3 regions of the Pantoea sp. GABEPS69 genome follow, and region 2 is predicted to be linked to each of the others. Evidence: predicted binding sites of a transcription regulator. Region 2 holds the regulator's gene; each other region holds the start of a gene.
The links. Region 2 encodes LexA, which represses DNA repair genes until DNA is damaged. Its sites were predicted from a motif close to TNCTGTATGTACATACAGNA; they were not measured.

Region 1 (2,264 bases), 990 kb from region 2:
CACAGCAGCTTCTCCAGCTGATCGCTGACGCGAATGCCAGCGCAGTGAAACAGCAGATGCGCCTGGCCGTCGCGCAGCTCGCGCGTGATCCACTTCGACACCGGCGCGCCCGACGCTTTCGGCATCGCCGCCAGCCGCCACAGCTTGCTGACCGATTCGAACCAGCCGAACTGGCGGTTAAGCTGCAGCAGATTGCGGTGCAAACGCATCAGATCGACGCTGCCGGTCTGCTCGCTGAGGGCATTGATCAGCCCTTCCGCCAGCCCGCGCAGCGCGTCGCTCAGCTTGAACAGGCGCGCGCAGAGGGCCAGCAGCTCTTCAGGCAGCTCGCCGAGCACAAAGCGAAACTCGCCCGGCTGGTTGTCGGCGGGCAGCAGCGGATTGAGCGCCTGGCTCAGCGTCGTCAGCAGCTCGCGCAGCTCCTCGCAGTGCGCCTTGAGACGCTCCGGATTGCTGAGCGGCGGCGGCGATTTCGGGCGCATCTGCGTCATAATGCCCTCTACCAGCCGCACGAAGAGATCGAGCTGCAGGCTGCTCCAGCCGGGCGTGATGTCGGCGCTCATCTCCAGCGCGTCGCGCGCCACCTCCGGCAGATGGTGTCCTTCGTCCAGCACCAGCATCAGGTGCTTCGGCGGCGGCAGCACCGACTCGTTCTCCATCGCCGCCATCACCAGCGCATGGTTAGCCACCACCACATCCACCTGCTCGATTTCACGGCGGGCGACGAAAAAGGGGCATTCGCGATACCAGCGGCAGTGCGCGCCGAGGCAGCTCGCCTTGTCGGTCGAGAGGCGCTGCCACAGGCTGTCGCTGATATTCTCTTCGCTGTGATCGCGCAGTCCGTCCCACGCGTAGCTGCCGAGCGACTTCTCCAGGCGACCGCACTGCGTTTGCTCCTCCTGAGTGCTGCTTACCGCCTCGTCGTCGAGATAGAGCAGCAGATCGCCCTGCTGGTCATCGCTGGCGGCCAGCGCCGCCAGATTGCGCGGACAGACGTAGCGCCCGCGCCCGAAGGCGGCGGTAAAGGTAAGATCGGGAATGATCTTTTTCAGCAGCGGCAGATCTTTGGTAAAGATTTGATCCTGCAGCGCCACGTTGGCGGTGCTGACGATCAGGGTCTTCTCTTCGGCGCGGCTCGCCGCGATGCCGGGGATCAGGTAAGAGAGGGTTTTGCCGACGCCGGTCGGCGCTTCAATCGCCAGATGGCGCGCGTCGTCGCCCGCCAGACACTTCGCCACTTCAGCGATCATCTGGCGCTGCGGCGCGCGGGGAATAAAGTCCGGCACCTGCTGCTGTAGCGCCTTATACCACTGCGCTATCTGGCTTTTTATTGCTGCTGTCAGGGCCATAGTCGTTTACCGCCGGGTGAAAATGGCCTGTATTTTTACACAGTAATCCGCCAGCGTCAGCTTCGGGGCGCATTTTTTCGCGCCGCCTCGAGGAATTGCGCAGCGGAAAAATCTTGCCGTAGCCAGCGGCCGGGCTTCAGCGCTATGGTGTCGCATCACCGCCGTTCTCCTGAGGAAGAAGAGATGATTTTCCCCCGCCGCGCCTTTGCCGCTCTCTGCGCCCTGCTGCTCTGGTCGACGCAGGCCGCCGCACAGTCGCCGACATATCAGCTGGAGCAGGTGGTGGAGCTGAGCCGCCACGGCGTGCGTCCGCCCACGCCGGGCAACCGTAAAGAGATTGAGGCCGCCACCCAGCGCCCCTGGCCAGTATGGAGCACGCGCGACGGCGAGCTGACCGGCCACGGCTACGCGGCGGTGGTCAATAAAGGGCGCTGGGAGGGCGAACATTATCGCCAGCTCGGCCTGCTGACGGGCGGCTGCCCGCAGCCGCAGGATATATACGTGCGCGCCAGCCCGCTGCAGCGCACCCGCGCCACCGCCGAAGCGCTGGTGGACGGTGCCTTTCCCGGCTGCGGCGTGCCGGTGCATCACGTTATGGGCGAAGCCGATCCGCTGTTCCAGACCGACGCCTTCGCCGCGACGGCGACCGATCCCGCTCAGCAGCGGGCGGCGGTCGAGGCGAAGGCGGGCGATCTGGCCGCGCGCCAGCGGGCGCTGCAGCCCGCCGTCAAGGCGCTGAAGCAGGCGGTATGTCTCTCCGACGCCCACTGCGCGCTGTTCGATCAGCCCTGGCAGATCCGCCAGAGCAAAAGCGGCCACGCCTATATCGCCGGCCTGAGCGTGATGGCGAGCATGGCGGAGACGCTGCGCCTCGCCTGGAGCGAAAACCTGCCGCTCAGCCAGATCGCCTGGGGC
Region 2 (2,264 bases):
CGGCGACAGCGGATCGGGCAAATTATGCTTCAGACACTGCTGGCGCAGCGTCAGCAAATCCGCCTTGGAATCGTATGGCAGCACGTACATAATCGGCCGCGTCGGATCGAGTCCATGTTCGGAGACGGGATCGCCCGGAATAGCCTTCGTTTTTACCAGAATGGAAAGTGGTAAATTCAACAATTTATAATAAAGTTTACGCCAACCTGACATAGACAACATGAAGCCTCTTGTTAGCAAAGCGCCGCAAGCATATCAGAAAGTGCTGCGAAGATCTGTGGTGGTGCCAAACGCACCTGGCCCAGACATTGACGTCAAACAACTAAAAGGGTTCCCTCGCAATGGCAAGTAATACCACCGGTTTACTCAGGATAGTGAAAGCGGCAGGCTACTCGTGGCAGGGGCTACGCGCCGCCTGGCAGCATGAGGCCGCGTTTCGTCAGGAAGCCACGGCCGCCATCGTCGCCATCGTCATCGCCTGCTGGCTGGATGTCGACTCCGTCGCGCGCATCCTGATGATCGGATCGGTGGTGCTGGTGATCATCGTCGAGATCCTTAACAGCGCCATTGAGGCGGTGGTCGACCGCATCGGCCAGGAGCGGCATCCGCTGGCGGGGCGGGCGAAAGATATGGGTTCCGCCGCCGTCTTGCTCGCTATCATACTGGCGCTGTTTGTCTGGATCGCGCTGCTCTGGACCCATTTGCGATAGCCTTTCCAGAATTGCCCAAACGGCTGTTATTTCCCTGGGTTTTGGTTTTCATTTCGCCAATACCTGTATATACTCACAGCGACTGTATAAACAACCAGGGGGCGGGATGAAAGCATTAACCACCAGGCAGCAACAGGTTTATGACCTGATTCGCGACCATATCAACCAGACGGGCATGCCGCCAACGCGTGCGGAGATCGCCTCGCAGCTGGGGTTCCGTTCCCCCAACGCCGCCGAAGAGCACCTTAAAGCGCTGGCGCGTAAAGGTGTTATCGAGATCGTTTCCGGCGCATCACGCGGCATTCGCCTGCTGATGGAAGAGGAAGAGTCCAACGGACTGCCGCTAATCGGCCGCGTCGCCGCCGGCGAGCCGCTACTGGCGCAGGAACATATTGAAACGCACTACAAAGTCGATCCCGACCTGTTTAAGCCCTCTGCTGACTTCCTGCTGCGCGTCGCCGGTATGTCGATGAAAGATATCGGCATTATGGATGGCGATCTGCTGGCTGTGCATAAAACGCAGGATGTGCGTAACGGTCAGGTCGTCGTGGCGCGCATCGATGACGAAGTCACGGTAAAGCGCTGGAAAAAGCAGGGCACCGTGGTTCATCTGCTGCCGGAAAACAACGACTTCGAGCCGATTATCGTCGACACCCGCACGCAGTCGCTGACCGTCGAAGGTCTGGCGGTAGGCGTGGTGCGCAACGGCGAGTGGCTCTGACCGCTGGCCTTCAGACGCCTGCATCCCTTCGTCAGGCGTCTGTACGATAATCTTTTCACGCGCCTCCTGCGGCTAATGTCGCGCCGGGGCCGCCTCGCTTCTTTTTACGTTTTCAGGCATGGACCGGCTGATGCGTCTCTTCTCTGCTGACGACCGACAACTCTGGCGGCTGGCGCTGCCGATGATCCTCTCCAATATCACCGTACCGCTGCTTGGCCTAGTGGACACCGCCGTTATCGGCCATCTCGACAGTCCGGTTTACCTTGGCGGCGTAGCGATTGGCGCGACCGCGACCAGCTTCGTCTTTATGCTTTTACTCTTTCTGCGCATGAGCACCACCGGCATCACCGCGCAGGCCTTTGGCGCACGCGATACGCAGGCGCTGGCGCGCGCCCTGACGCAGCCGCTACTGATGGCGCTGCTGGCGGGCCTGCTGTTTATCCTGCTGCGCGAGCCGCTCAGCGCGCTGACAGGTCGGCTGGCGGGCGGCGATCCGCAGGTGCAGGAGCAGGCCGCGATCTTTATTGATATCCGCTGGCTCAGCGCGCCGGCGACGCTGGCTAACATGGTGATCCTCGGCTGGCTGCTGGGCGTGCAGTATGCACGCGCGCCGGTTGTGCTGCTGGTGGTGGGCAACGCGGTCAATATTCTGCTCGACCTGTGGCTGGTGCTCGGTCTGAAGTGGGGCGTGGCAGGAGCGGCGAGCGCCACGGCGCTGGCGGAATATGTCACGCTGGCGGTTGGGCTGGCGATGGTGTGGCGCGTACTGAAGCTACGCGGCATCTCGATAGCGATGCTGAAAGAGAGCTGGCGCGGCGATATCAGCCGCCTGC
Region 3 (2,264 bases), 2.0 Mb from region 2:
CAGCGCCCCAGCCCGCAGAGCAGAGCGCGCCCTCGGACGCGGCCGCTCAACCCGCCGATCAGGGCGCTGCGGCAGGCACTGCCGCCGATGCGCAACCCCAGGCGCAGACACCCGTGGCGGATGCCGCTGCCCAGCAGGCCAGCGCGCAGGCTGTTAACGCTGCTGTTCAGGAAACGGCGCCCGTAGCCGATTCCGGTAGCGCTGCGCCGTCGTCCGCTCAGCCCGCCGGGAATGAGGAGCAGAGCGACTTCAGCGCAGGGGTAAAAGATTTCGGCGCCGCTTTTGATTTCGTACAGCAAGGGATTGAGCACCTGGGGACGGCGGCCCGTAAGGAGCTGTTTGAACTGGCGCGTAAATATCTCTAATGACTGAGCGCATAAGGCACTGAAAGGGGACAACGCGTCCCCTGTTTTTTGATGAAGAGGGCGCTTCTGGCGGTGTAGCGTAAACGCTGGGCTAAAGAAGAGAAGGCGTAGAAGCCAGAGATCGAGAGGGTCAGGCGCCACTTCCGAATATTCTTAAGGCGGCTTCGTTATATTCCACTACCTTTAATCATTCACGCGAGATATTTATTGGTTAAAACAGCAAAAGGAAAAACAGCATGAGTGATTCAGTGGAAACGAAAAGCAAAACTGACTACCTGCGCGATGTGACCTCGCAGCTGAAAGAGATGCGCCACTATGCGCAAACCAATACCGAAACGCTCTCCAGCCACTGGCTCGCGTTCGATGCCGGCGAATATAAAGATCCCGAGTTTGCCGGACGTATCGATGCGCTGCTAAACAAACAGGGCACGCTGCTGGATGATTTAGACGCCGCGATTCAGGATATCGAAATCGCTATCAACCACAGCGAGCAGGAGAAGTAATCCTGCTCAGTCGGTGGTCGGCGCTTAGTCGGCCACCAGCCACATTTCCGCCTCGTCAAACATCTCTTCGACAATGCGCGCCACCGTAGCCTTATCGTTCTTGCTCAAATCGGTTTCGATGGCGTTGCGCTCCATCGGCTTTACGCGCACCTCAATCTCTGGGAAGACGCGCTGAACGCGCTTTTCCAGCTCCCGTAAAATCATCTCGCGCGCGCCCGGCAGGCCGGCTACGTTACGCTTATCGTAAATCAATTCCACAAACATACTGGTATTCCATACAGGGAAGAAATTCGCTGGCACATCATACTGTAAATCCAACCAGTGACAAGCCTCTCAGGCGCATTGAGCGCTTTTTTTTCGGCGTAATACGCAAATTCGTCTCAGATAACAAAAGTGGGAAGATCAAAGGGGAGCAAGAAGGCGAAGAGAGCGAGAAAAAAATCAAACCTCTGGAGGTGGAAATCCAGCAACACCTCCAGAGGCGGTGCAAGCGCACCATTCGTTCAAGGACAATCACGACCGAAGTCGTCCAGTAAAGTTATACAAGTTTTATCTTCTTGTACAATTTAATCCTGATTTATTTTACTGGTTGGAGGTGTTGTCGCGATCGGCCGCTTAAAGCTCGTTTTTGATGCAGAACTCTTCCCAGGTCATTCCCAACGATTCAGCATGCGATTTAAGATAATTTTCAATGGCTTCGGCGGCCACCGCTTTATCCGGCTCGGCAAGCTGGATAGAGAAGATCATGCCGTCGAGATTTTTCTGGCGCAGGAAAGCGGCGTAAATACGTTCCGCATGCCATTCGCGCAGCTGGCGCAGCGACATATTGGCATGGCGCGCGTCGCTCTCCGTCAGTTCATCGAGCGCGGCCTGAAAATCGGCATGAGCGGTAAAAAACATCTCGCGCGCCTGCGCGTAGTAGGCTTCTGGCGTTTTCATAAAGTTTCCTGAAAGATTAATTGCGGTGCAGCGCGCCAGTGTAACTCACCCTCCAGTCCTTGTCAGGACGCCGTTAAACGGGAGGGCAGCGCAAAAAAAGTGGCCGCGCGAGGCGAAGCAGGGCGTAGATAGCTTGCGGAAAGCAGGCGAAAAATTATAACTTAGCCGCCATTGAAGCGATCTCAGGGATTAATGATGAAAAAGTGGATGCTGACGACGGCCGCGCTGGCGCTGGCCGGCTGTGCGCAAATCAACAGCTATCAGGATGCGGTGCAGACGCCGGCGCCCGCCAGCCTGCAGGGCACCTGGCAAACGGTCGGCCCGCAGAGCGGGTTGCGCAGCGATCGCGCGCTGGGCAGTCTGATCGTCAATGCGGACGGCAGTACGCTTGACTGCCGCCAGTGGATGCGCGTCATCGCCAAGCCAGGCAAGCTGACGCTGCTCAGCGGCGATTACG

Region 1: dinG (ATP-dependent DNA helicase DinG) is a predicted target of LexA. The motif match lies at 1,375-1,394, and genes of this name have one in related genera.
Region 3: PVE98_RS07975 (DinI-like family protein) is a predicted target of LexA. The motif match lies at 1,173-1,192, and genes of this name have one in related genera.

The regions. Positions count from the first base shown of each region.
Region 1 is NZ_CP118618.1:2,746,187-2,748,450, forward strand. Features, by position in the region: gene dinG (ATP-dependent DNA helicase DinG) at 1-1,349, opposite strand, end outside; gene PVE98_RS13440 (histidine-type phosphatase) at 1,533-2,264, shown strand, end outside.
Region 2 is NZ_CP118618.1:3,735,511-3,737,774, reverse strand. Features, by position in the region: gene plsB (glycerol-3-phosphate 1-O-acyltransferase PlsB) at 1-213, opposite strand, end outside; gene PVE98_RS18200 (diacylglycerol kinase) at 342-710, shown strand; gene lexA (transcriptional repressor LexA) at 817-1,431, shown strand; gene dinF (MATE family efflux transporter DinF) at 1,562-2,264, shown strand, end outside.
Region 3 is NZ_CP118618.1:1,628,330-1,630,593, forward strand. Features, by position in the region: gene PVE98_RS07965 (hypothetical protein) at 1-365, shown strand, start outside; gene PVE98_RS07970 (hypothetical protein) at 602-868, shown strand; gene PVE98_RS07975 (DinI-like family protein) at 893-1,132, opposite strand; gene PVE98_RS07980 (DUF6388 family protein) at 1,484-1,807, opposite strand; gene yedD (lipoprotein YedD) at 2,003-2,264, shown strand, end outside.